Regions from separate parts of the Streptomyces sp. NPDC001393 genome, predicted to be linked through region 1. Evidence: riboswitches for the same ligand, from Rfam matches in the RefSeq annotation. Region 1 holds a riboswitch; the other holds the start of a gene.
The links. Region 1 has a riboswitch for S-adenosylmethionine ahead of thrC (threonine synthase). Riboswitches for the same ligand answer to the same signal wherever they lie in the genome.
Positions count from the first base shown of each region.

Region 1 (4,371 bases):
CGTCGGGCAGCACACGGAAGTACTCCGGCGGCGCCCAGGGCGTGTGCGAGAAGTGGCCGATCCGCAGGTCGGGGCGGAGCTCGCGGAGCATCCCGGGCACCAGGCACAGGTGGTAGTCCTGCACCAGCACCGCCGCCCCCTCGGCCGCCTCCTCGGCCAGCGCCTCGGCGAACGCCCGGTTGTAGGCCTCGTAGGCCGCCCACTGCCGCCGGAACCCCGCGTCGAAGACCGGCTCCAGCGGGGTCTGGTACAGCATGTGGTGGACGAACCAGAGCACCGAGTTGGCGATGCCGTTGTAGGCGTCCGAGTGGACCTGTGCGTCGATGTCCAGCATCCGCACCCGCTGCCCGCCGGCGTCCTCGCCCGGCAGCAGCCCGCCGCCCGCCCGCCGTACGGCCTCCCGGTCCCCGTCGCCGAGCGCCGCGCACACCCACAGGGAGTCCGCGTCCGGCCCGATGGCCGACAGCCCGGACACCAGCCCGCCGCCGCCCCGCCTGGCGTGCAGCGAGCTGCTGTCGTCCACCGTGTACGAAACCGGGCCGCGGTTGGACGCGACCAGCACCTGAGCTCTCTCGGCAGCACCCTGCGTGGAAGCCATGGTCCTCAACCTAGCCCGGCCCGGAAACGCTCAAACGTACGGGCACGCCGGGGTGCCACAGCCGTACACGAACTCAGGCCACCCGGCGCTCGGCGTACTCGGCGATCTCCGCCATCGGCGGCCGTTCCTCGGTGTCCACCGAGTAGGTGCGTGGCTCGAAACCGTCCTCGCCGCGCTCGAACTGGGTGAGGGACGGGCGGATCAGATGGCCGCGGGCCAGCCGCAGCTGGGCCGTGCGGTAGATCGCCGCGGCCATCCGGCCGAGCGCCTGCCCGTCCTGGTGGCGGTGCTTGCGCACGCCCACGTCCACCTGCCCCAGCGCGTCCAGCCCCACCAGGTGCAGGGCGTCCACCAGCATGCCCAGCTCCACGCCGTAGCCGACAGGGAAGGGGAGCTGTTCCAGCAGGCTGCGCCGGGCCGCGTACTCGCCGCCCAGCGGCTGCACGAATCCGGCCAGCTGCGGCCAGTGCATGTTCAGCAGCGGGCGGGCCATCAGCTCGGTCACCCGGCCGCCCTGACCGGCCGACCCGGCGAGCGGACGGTCGTACATCGCCTTGACCAGGTCCACGCCCGGCTCGGTGAGCAGCGGGCCGACGATCCCGGAGACGAAGTCGGAGGAGAACTCCCTCAGGTCCGCGTCGATGAAACAGACGATGTCCCCGGTGGTCACCAGGAGCGAGCGCCACAGCACCTCCCCCTTTCCGGGAACGGAGGGGATACGGGGCAGGATCTCGTCCCGGTGAACGACCCGCGCGCCCGCCGCGGCGGCGACCTCGGAGGTGCGGTCGGTGGAGCCGGAGTCGACCACCACGATCTCGTCGACGAGCGGAACCTGCTCCACGAGGTCGTGCCGGATGACCGCGACGATGTCGCCGACCGTCTCCTCCTCGTTGAGCGCGGGCAGCACGACCGAGACCGACTGGCCGGTGCGCTGCTTGGCCGCCAGGATCTTGTGCAGCGGGCGATCGGTCACGGACCAGGAGCGGGTGGCCAGCCAGCGCTCGACTTCTTCCAGCACAGTCAGCGGCTCCTCACGTGTCTCGCGGTTCGGACGACTATCTCAACTGTCCCGGCCTTCGGTTACAGTCTTGAACAACGCCGGTGACCATCGCATGTCGGGGGTCAGCGCGCGTCCACAACCGCATACCGCTCATCCAGAGGGGCAGAGGGACACGGCCCGATGAAGCCCCGGCAACCCTCCAGTCGGTACTCGTAGCTCGGCCTGAACAGGCGCGATCGCTCCGCGAGGCTCCCGGCTAGGGAAGGTGCCAAATCCGTCTCACGGCGAGATGCGTCGTGAGGAAGATGAGGAGAAAGGGCCTCGCCTCCATGGCTGTGCAGACAGTTGCAAGCTCCACCGATTCCACCGTCGACCTCGGTCCCGCCGCGGCCCTGAGCTGTCGCGAGTGCGGGCACCGCGTCTCCCTCGGCCCGGTGTTCGCCTGCGAGGAGTGTTTCGGCCCGCTGGAAATCGCCTACGACTTCTCCGCCTACGACACCGAAGAGCTGCGCCGCCGTATCGAGGCCGGCCCCGCGAACATCTGGCGGTACGCGCCGCTGCTGCCGGTCCCGGCCGACGTGGCCGACAAGCCGAACCTGAACCCCGGCTGGACCAAGCTCGTCAAGGCCGACAACCTCGCCGCCGAACTCGGCGTCACCGGGGGCCTGTTCGTCAAGGACGACTCCGGCAACCCGACCCACTCCTTCAAGGACCGCGTGGTCGCCCAGGCCCTGGAGGCCGCCCGCGCCTTCGGCTTCACCACCCTGTCCTGCTCCTCCACCGGGAACCTCGCCGGCGCCGTCGGCGCGGCCGCGGCGAGGGCCGGCTTCCGCTCCTGCGTGTTCATCCCGCACGACCTGGAGCAGGGCAAGGTCGTCATGGCCGCGATCTACGGCGGCGACCTCGTCGGCATCGAGGGCAACTACGACGACGTGAACCGCTTCTGCTCCGAGCTGATCGGCGACCCGGCCGGCGAGGGCTGGGGCTTCGTCAACGTCAACCTGCGGCCGTACTACGCGGAGGGCTCCAAGACCCTGGCGTACGAGATCTGCGAGCAGCTCGGCTGGCGGCTCCCGGACCAGATCGTGGTCCCGATCGCCTCCGGCTCCCAGCTCACGAAGATCGACAAGGGTCTGCAGGAGCTGATCAAGCTCGGTCTCGTCGAGGACAGGCCGTACAAGATCTTCGGTGCGCAGGCCGAGGGCTGCTCGCCGGTGTCCACCGCCTTCAAGGCCGGGCACGACGTGGTCCGTCCCCAGAAGCCGAACACCATCGCCAAGTCCCTCGCCATCGGCAACCCGGCCGACGGACCGTACGTCCTGGACATCGCCCGCCGCACCGGCGGTGCCGTGGAGGACGTGACGGACGAGGAGGTCGTCGACGCCATCAGGCTGCTGGCCCGCACCGAGGGCATCTTCGCGGAGACGGCGGGCGGCGTGACCGTCGGCGTCACCCGCAAGCTGCTCAAGGACGGCGTCCTGGACCCGACGAAGACCACGGTGGTCCTCAACACCGGCGACGGCCTGAAGACGCTGGACGCGGTGGCCGGCACCGGCCTCACCGCTACCATCCGCCCGAACCTGGACTCCTTCCGAGAGGCTGGCCTCGCATGAGCGTGACCGTTCGCATCCCCACCATCCTGCGCACCTACACCGGTGGCCAGGCGGAGGTCAGCGCCGAGGGCGCGACCCTCGCCGAGGTCATCGAGGACCTGGAGAAGAACCACACCGGGATCGCCGCGCGCGTCCTGGACGACCAGGGCAAGCTGCGCCGGTTCGTCAACGTCTACGTCAACGACGACGACGTCCGCTTCGAGCAGGGCCTTGAGACCGCCACCCCGGACGGCGCCGGCGTTTCCATCATTCCGGCCGTTGCCGGCGGCTGATCGTTACCTTGGGTAACTTCGGTTACGCGTTGTTCATCGAATTGCCTCCTCCGTGAGAGAAGCGGAGGGGGCAATTCTGTGTGATTGAGCGCGGTAGAGTTGGGGAACGCGCTCACGGGCCGACCGGTCGAGGACCCTGTATTCATGCCGGACGCCCGACAAGAAGCGGCCAAAGTCGACGGGTTTTATGCGGCTTTTGTGACGGTTTGAGAGGCCCGACTTGCCCCGAAGTCGGATGAATTCTCACCACATTCCGGACCGTTCCCGTCCAGAATTCTCGTCCGATTGACCTGTTGCAGACGGCAGTTGGACAGATACATTCAGCCGCGGTCGACGCGTTCCGGCGCACGCCCCCGACCGATGGGGGGTGAGGTCTGACCCGGATCCGCGAAGTGTGGATCTGTGCAAGGGCCAGTAATAGGGGAGTTAGGCATGGCTCAGGGCACCGTCAAGTGGTTCAACGCGGAGAAGGGGTACGGCTTCATCGCGGTCGACGGTGGTGCGGATGTTTTCGTCCACTACAGCGCGATCCAGATGGACGGTTACCGCACCCTGGAAGAGGGGCAGCGGGTCGACTTCGAGATCTCGCAGGGCCAGAAGGGCCCGCAGGCGGACATGGTCCGGCTGGCGACCAGCTGAAGCACGCGTCGACTGACAGCGACGTTCTTCTGTTTCTTCGAAGGGCCCGCACCCCGCTCGGGGTGCGGGCCCTTCGCCGTGCCCGGCGTGCCCGTGTTCGCGGGCGGCTGACCCGGGTGCCGTACACCCCGGGCGCTTGCGCCCACCCGTCGCCCGACCACCACCCCTCAAGGAACCCGCTTCGCGGGTGCGCCTTGCACTCGTGCATGCCGAGTGCTAATCATTGGCGTTAGCACTCTGAAGGTGAGA
Region 1 is NZ_JBSFIH010000029.1:90,246-94,616, forward strand. Features, by position in the region: gene ACWC2T_RS27750 (alpha,alpha-trehalose-phosphate synthase (UDP-forming)) at 1-598, opposite strand, end outside; gene ACWC2T_RS27755 (glucosyl-3-phosphoglycerate synthase) at 672-1,616, opposite strand; SAM riboswitch class I at 1,746-1,910, shown strand; gene thrC (threonine synthase) at 1,928-3,211, shown strand; gene ACWC2T_RS27765 (MoaD/ThiS family protein) at 3,208-3,483, shown strand; gene ACWC2T_RS27770 (cold-shock protein) at 3,916-4,122, shown strand.

Region 2 (4,371 bases), on a different contig from region 1:
CCTCAGGACACCAGGAGCGGCTATGAACGCTGTGACCCCCGCTGGAGGCGACACCGCGGCGGGCCGTTCCTGGCCCGCCCTGCTGAACGGCCTGCTGGACGGCCAGGACCTCTCCGCCGACGACACCGCGTGGGCGATGGACCGGATCATGCGCGGCGAGGCGACCGACGCGCAGATCGCGGGGTTCGCGGTGGCGCTGCGGGCCAAGGGGCAGACGGTGCAGGAGATCACCGGTCTGGTCCGCACGATGTACCAGCACGCGAACGTGATCGAGGTGCCCGGCCCCACCGTCGACATCGTCGGCACCGGCGGCGACGGGGCGAAGACGGTGAACATCTCCACGATGTCGTCACTGGTCGTCGCCGGCACGGGCGCGAAGGTCGTCAAGCACGGCAACCGCGCCGCGTCCTCCGCCTCCGGATCCTCCGACGTCCTGGCGAAGCTGGGCGTCAACCTCGACCTCACGCCCCGGCGGGTGGCCGAGGTCGCGGAGGAGGCCGGCATCACCTTCTGCTTCGCGGTGAAGTTCCACCCCGCGCTGCGTCATGTGGGCGCCGCACGCGGCCAGTTGGGCATCCGTACGGTGTTCAACCTGCTCGGTCCGCTGACCAACCCGGCGAAGGTGCGGGCCCAGGCGGTCGGCGTGGCCGTCGCCCGTGAGGCGCCGATCGTCGCGGGCGTGCTCGCGGAGCGCGGCAACTCCTCGCTGGTCTTCCGCGGCGACGACGGGCTGGACGAGCTGACCACGACATCCACGTCCCACGTCTGGGTGGTCCGGGACGGCAAGGTCACCGAGGAGACCTTCGACCCGCGGGACGTCGGCATCGACCTCGTTCCCGTGGAGGCGCTGCGCGGCGGCGACCCGTCGCACAACGCCGAGGTCGCCCGCCGTCTGCTGGACGGCGAGCAGGGCCCGGTACGGGACGCCGTGCTGCTGAACTCCGCGGCGGCCCTGGTGGCCCTGCACCCGACGGACGCCTCGCTCGCCGACCAGCTGCGGGCCGGCATGGCCCAGGCCGCCGAATCCATCGACTCGGGCGCGGCGAAGCGGACGCTGGAACGGTGGGTGGCGGCGAGCAACGCCTAGTGCCCCGGCAGGCAACGTTTGCCCGTCAAGGAGCGGCGTCCGGTGCGTGCTCTGGGGGTCCCCCCCGGCCGAAGGCTGGGGGAGTGCCGGGTGCAAGTCCTCGTACTGGATGTACTTGGGCTTGTGCCCGGTGCGGCGAGTGGGGGCACCTCCCACGCCCTTAAGGCAGTGGGGGAGCGTGCCGGGCGTCGCGACGGGGCGAACGTTGCCTGCCGGGGCGCTGGCCGCCGCCGGTGGTCGTCCCGCGATCCGGACACGGGTTGCGGGGCGACGATCATTTACCGTACGTTTCTGCACCAGGTCATGAGTGACAGCCATTCGGCCCCGGCCGGCTGTCCGGCAACCCTCCGTCCGTGGCGGGGTGCCCCGGGTGAAGACCAGGCCGTAGGCAGCGAGGTCTACGGCAAGCGCGGACCCCTCGCGCGCTCGACGAGAGCGCGGGACCAGGGGTCCTGGTCATCGAGGGAGCCTTCCGTGAGCAAGCGAATGCGATAGGGCCGCAGAGCCCCGCCTCCGCACACCCCTTTTCTCTTCTTCCCGTACGTGTCTTCGCGTACGTCCTCACGGGAGTTCCCCATGTCTGTCTTCACCGCTGCCGCCGACCAGTCCGTTTGTGCCCCTCTGCCGGTTCTGGGCCGGGATGTCACCGTCCCGCTCGTCACCGGCGGCGAGGTCACCTACGCGGCCCTCGACTACGCGGCCAGCGCCCCTGCCCTGCAGCGCGTCTGGGACGACGTGGCCGCCTACGCGCCGTACTACGGCAGCGTCCACCGTGGCGCCGGCTACCTCTCCCAGCTCTCCACCGACCTCTTCGAGAACGCCCGCAGGACGGTCGCCGACTTCCTCGGCTGCCGCCCCGCCGACCAGGTGGTCTTCACCCGCTCCACCACCGACTCCCTGAACCTGCTGGCCCGCGCGCTCCCCGCCGACTGCCAGGTCTTCGTCTTCGAGACCGAGCACCACGCCTCCCTGCTGCCCTGGCAGGACGCGCGCGTCACCTACCTCGACGCCCCGCGCACTCCGCAGCAGGCCGTGGCGACCCTGGAGCGGGCCCTCGCCGACCGGGACCCCCACGGCCCGGCCCTCGTCTGCGTCACCGGCGCCTCCAACGTGACCGGCGAGCTGTGGCCGGTGCGCGAACTGGCCGCGGCGGCGCACGCCCACGGCGCCCGCATCGTCCTGGACGCCGCCCAGCTGGCCCCGCACCACCCCGTGTCCCTGCGTGACCTGGACGTCGACTGGGTCGCCTTCTCGGGTCACAAGCTGTACGCCCCCTTCGGCTCCGGCGTTCTGGCCGGCCGCGCCGACTGGCTGCGCGCGGCCGAGCCGTACCTGGCCGGCGGGGGCGCCAGCCGCAAGGTGACCCGGCGTCAGGACGGCGGCGTGGAGGTGGAGTGGCACGACAGCGCCGCACGGCACGAAGCGGGCTCGCCCAATGTGATCGGCGCCTACTCCATCGCGTCGGCCTGCAAGGCGCTGACCGAGGCCGGCTGGGACACCCTGGTGGCCCGGGAGCAGCACCTCGTCCGCCGGGTCCGGGCCGGCCTTGCCGAGATCCCCCAGGTGAAGGTGCTCTCCCTCTTCGGCGACGACGCCCCGCGCGTCGGTGTCATCTCCTTCGTCGTCGAGGGCTGGAACAGCTCCCACTTCGCCGCCGCGCTCTCCGCCGAGTACGGCATCGGCGTCCGCGACGGCCTCTTCTGCGCCCACCCCCTGGTCCGCACCCTCCTCGGCACCGACCCCCAGACCCAGGGCGAGTGCGGGGCCCCCGAGGCCGCGCCGGGGGAGAAGTCCCTCAACGCCATCCGCGTGAGCTTCGGCGCGGGCACCCCCGACGAGCACGTGGAGCGTTTCCTGACGGCGGTGCGGGAGCTGGTGACCGACGGTGCGAAGTGGACGTACCGGACGGAGGACGGCCGCTGCGTCCCGGCGGTGTGATCGGCGCCCCGCGGACGCTCAGGCGGTCTTTTCGACGGTCAGTTGTCCAGACCGATCGAGAAGGCCGCCTCCAGGTCGTGCTGGGAGTAGGTGCGGAAGGCGACGTGCGTGTCGGTGGCCTCGACGCCCGGGATCTTGCTGATCCGGCCGGGGATGACATCGGCGAGATCCTCGTGCTGCCGCACCCGGACCATCGCGATCAGGTCATATGTGCCCGTGACGGAGAAGACCTCGCTCACCGACTCCAGCGAAGCGATCTGCTCCGCGATCTCGGGGATCCGGTCCACGCTGGTCTTGATCAGGACGATCGCGGTGATCACGGCTGGTTCTCTCCCTCGGGGGCCTGAGCAGGGGCGGCTTTCACTCTAGCCGCCCGGCCGTACCGCACCCACGCGTAGCCGAAGCCCAGGCCGAAGCCGATGAGGTGGGCCAGATAGGCCACCCCGGGGCCGCCCGAGCTCTGCTCCGCCGCCGCCCACTGCAGGGCCGCCCAGAACGGCAGCACGATCCACGCGGGAAAGCGCAGTGGCAGGAAGAACAGGAACGGCAGAAGACTGGTGACACGGGCACGGGGGAACAGGTAGAGGAACGCTCCGAGGACCGCCGAGATCGCCCCGGAGGCGCCCACCAGCGACTGCTCGGAGGCGGCGTTGGCGGCCGCGTAGCCGAGCAGGGCGAGACAGCCGCAGCCGACGTAGAAGAGAGTGAACTCGACCCGGCCCATCCGCTCCTCGGTCATCACGCCGAAGACGAAGAGGAAGAGCATGTTGCCGAGCAGGTGCACCCAGCTGCCGTGTACGAACAGGGCCGTGGCGGGGGTCAGGACCTCGCGCAGCGGCCTGGCGAACAGCTCGGCCGGCACCACGCCCCAGCGCCGGAAGTACGCCCGCTGCGCGGCGAGCAGGCCGTCCCCGGAACCGTATCCCGGGGTGAGCCCCGAGGCCGGGCCCAGGACGAAGAGCAGGCAGCACAGGGCGATGAGGCCGTACGTCATGGGTGCTGATGAGCTCCGGACCGCTCTGAGGGTCCTGCCGGCCGCCGTGCTCCACTCGCTGATCATGAATACAGAGCATGACGTAACGGGACGCAAGCCGACAGACCGCCTCGCCGCCTTGGACGGACCAGCGGCGAGTCCCCGCCAGGCCGTAGGGTTACCGCCACACGCGTCGGCCGGCGGCGCGACGAGCGACTACCAGAAGGAAGCGGACAGCCACGATGACGGTTCCCCTGCCGACCGCGACCACCCGATGGCGCTGCACCCTGTGCGGCAACCTCACGCGGTTCGACGTGACGCGTTCCTCGAAGGTCGTCGAGTACGTCCACCTCGATCTGGCGGGCGAGCCGAC
Region 2 is NZ_JBSFIH010000001.1:593,764-598,134, forward strand. Features, by position in the region: gene trpD (anthranilate phosphoribosyltransferase) at 23-1,087, shown strand; SAM riboswitch class IV at 1,387-1,503, shown strand; gene ACWC2T_RS02750 (aminotransferase class V-fold PLP-dependent enzyme) at 1,664-3,025, shown strand; gene ACWC2T_RS02755 (Lrp/AsnC family transcriptional regulator) at 3,064-3,345, opposite strand; gene ACWC2T_RS02760 (rhomboid family intramembrane serine protease) at 3,342-4,085, opposite strand; gene ACWC2T_RS02765 (hypothetical protein) at 4,241-4,371, shown strand, end outside.
Region 2: another riboswitch for S-adenosylmethionine. It lies ahead of ACWC2T_RS02750 (aminotransferase class V-fold PLP-dependent enzyme); the one in region 1 lies ahead of thrC (threonine synthase).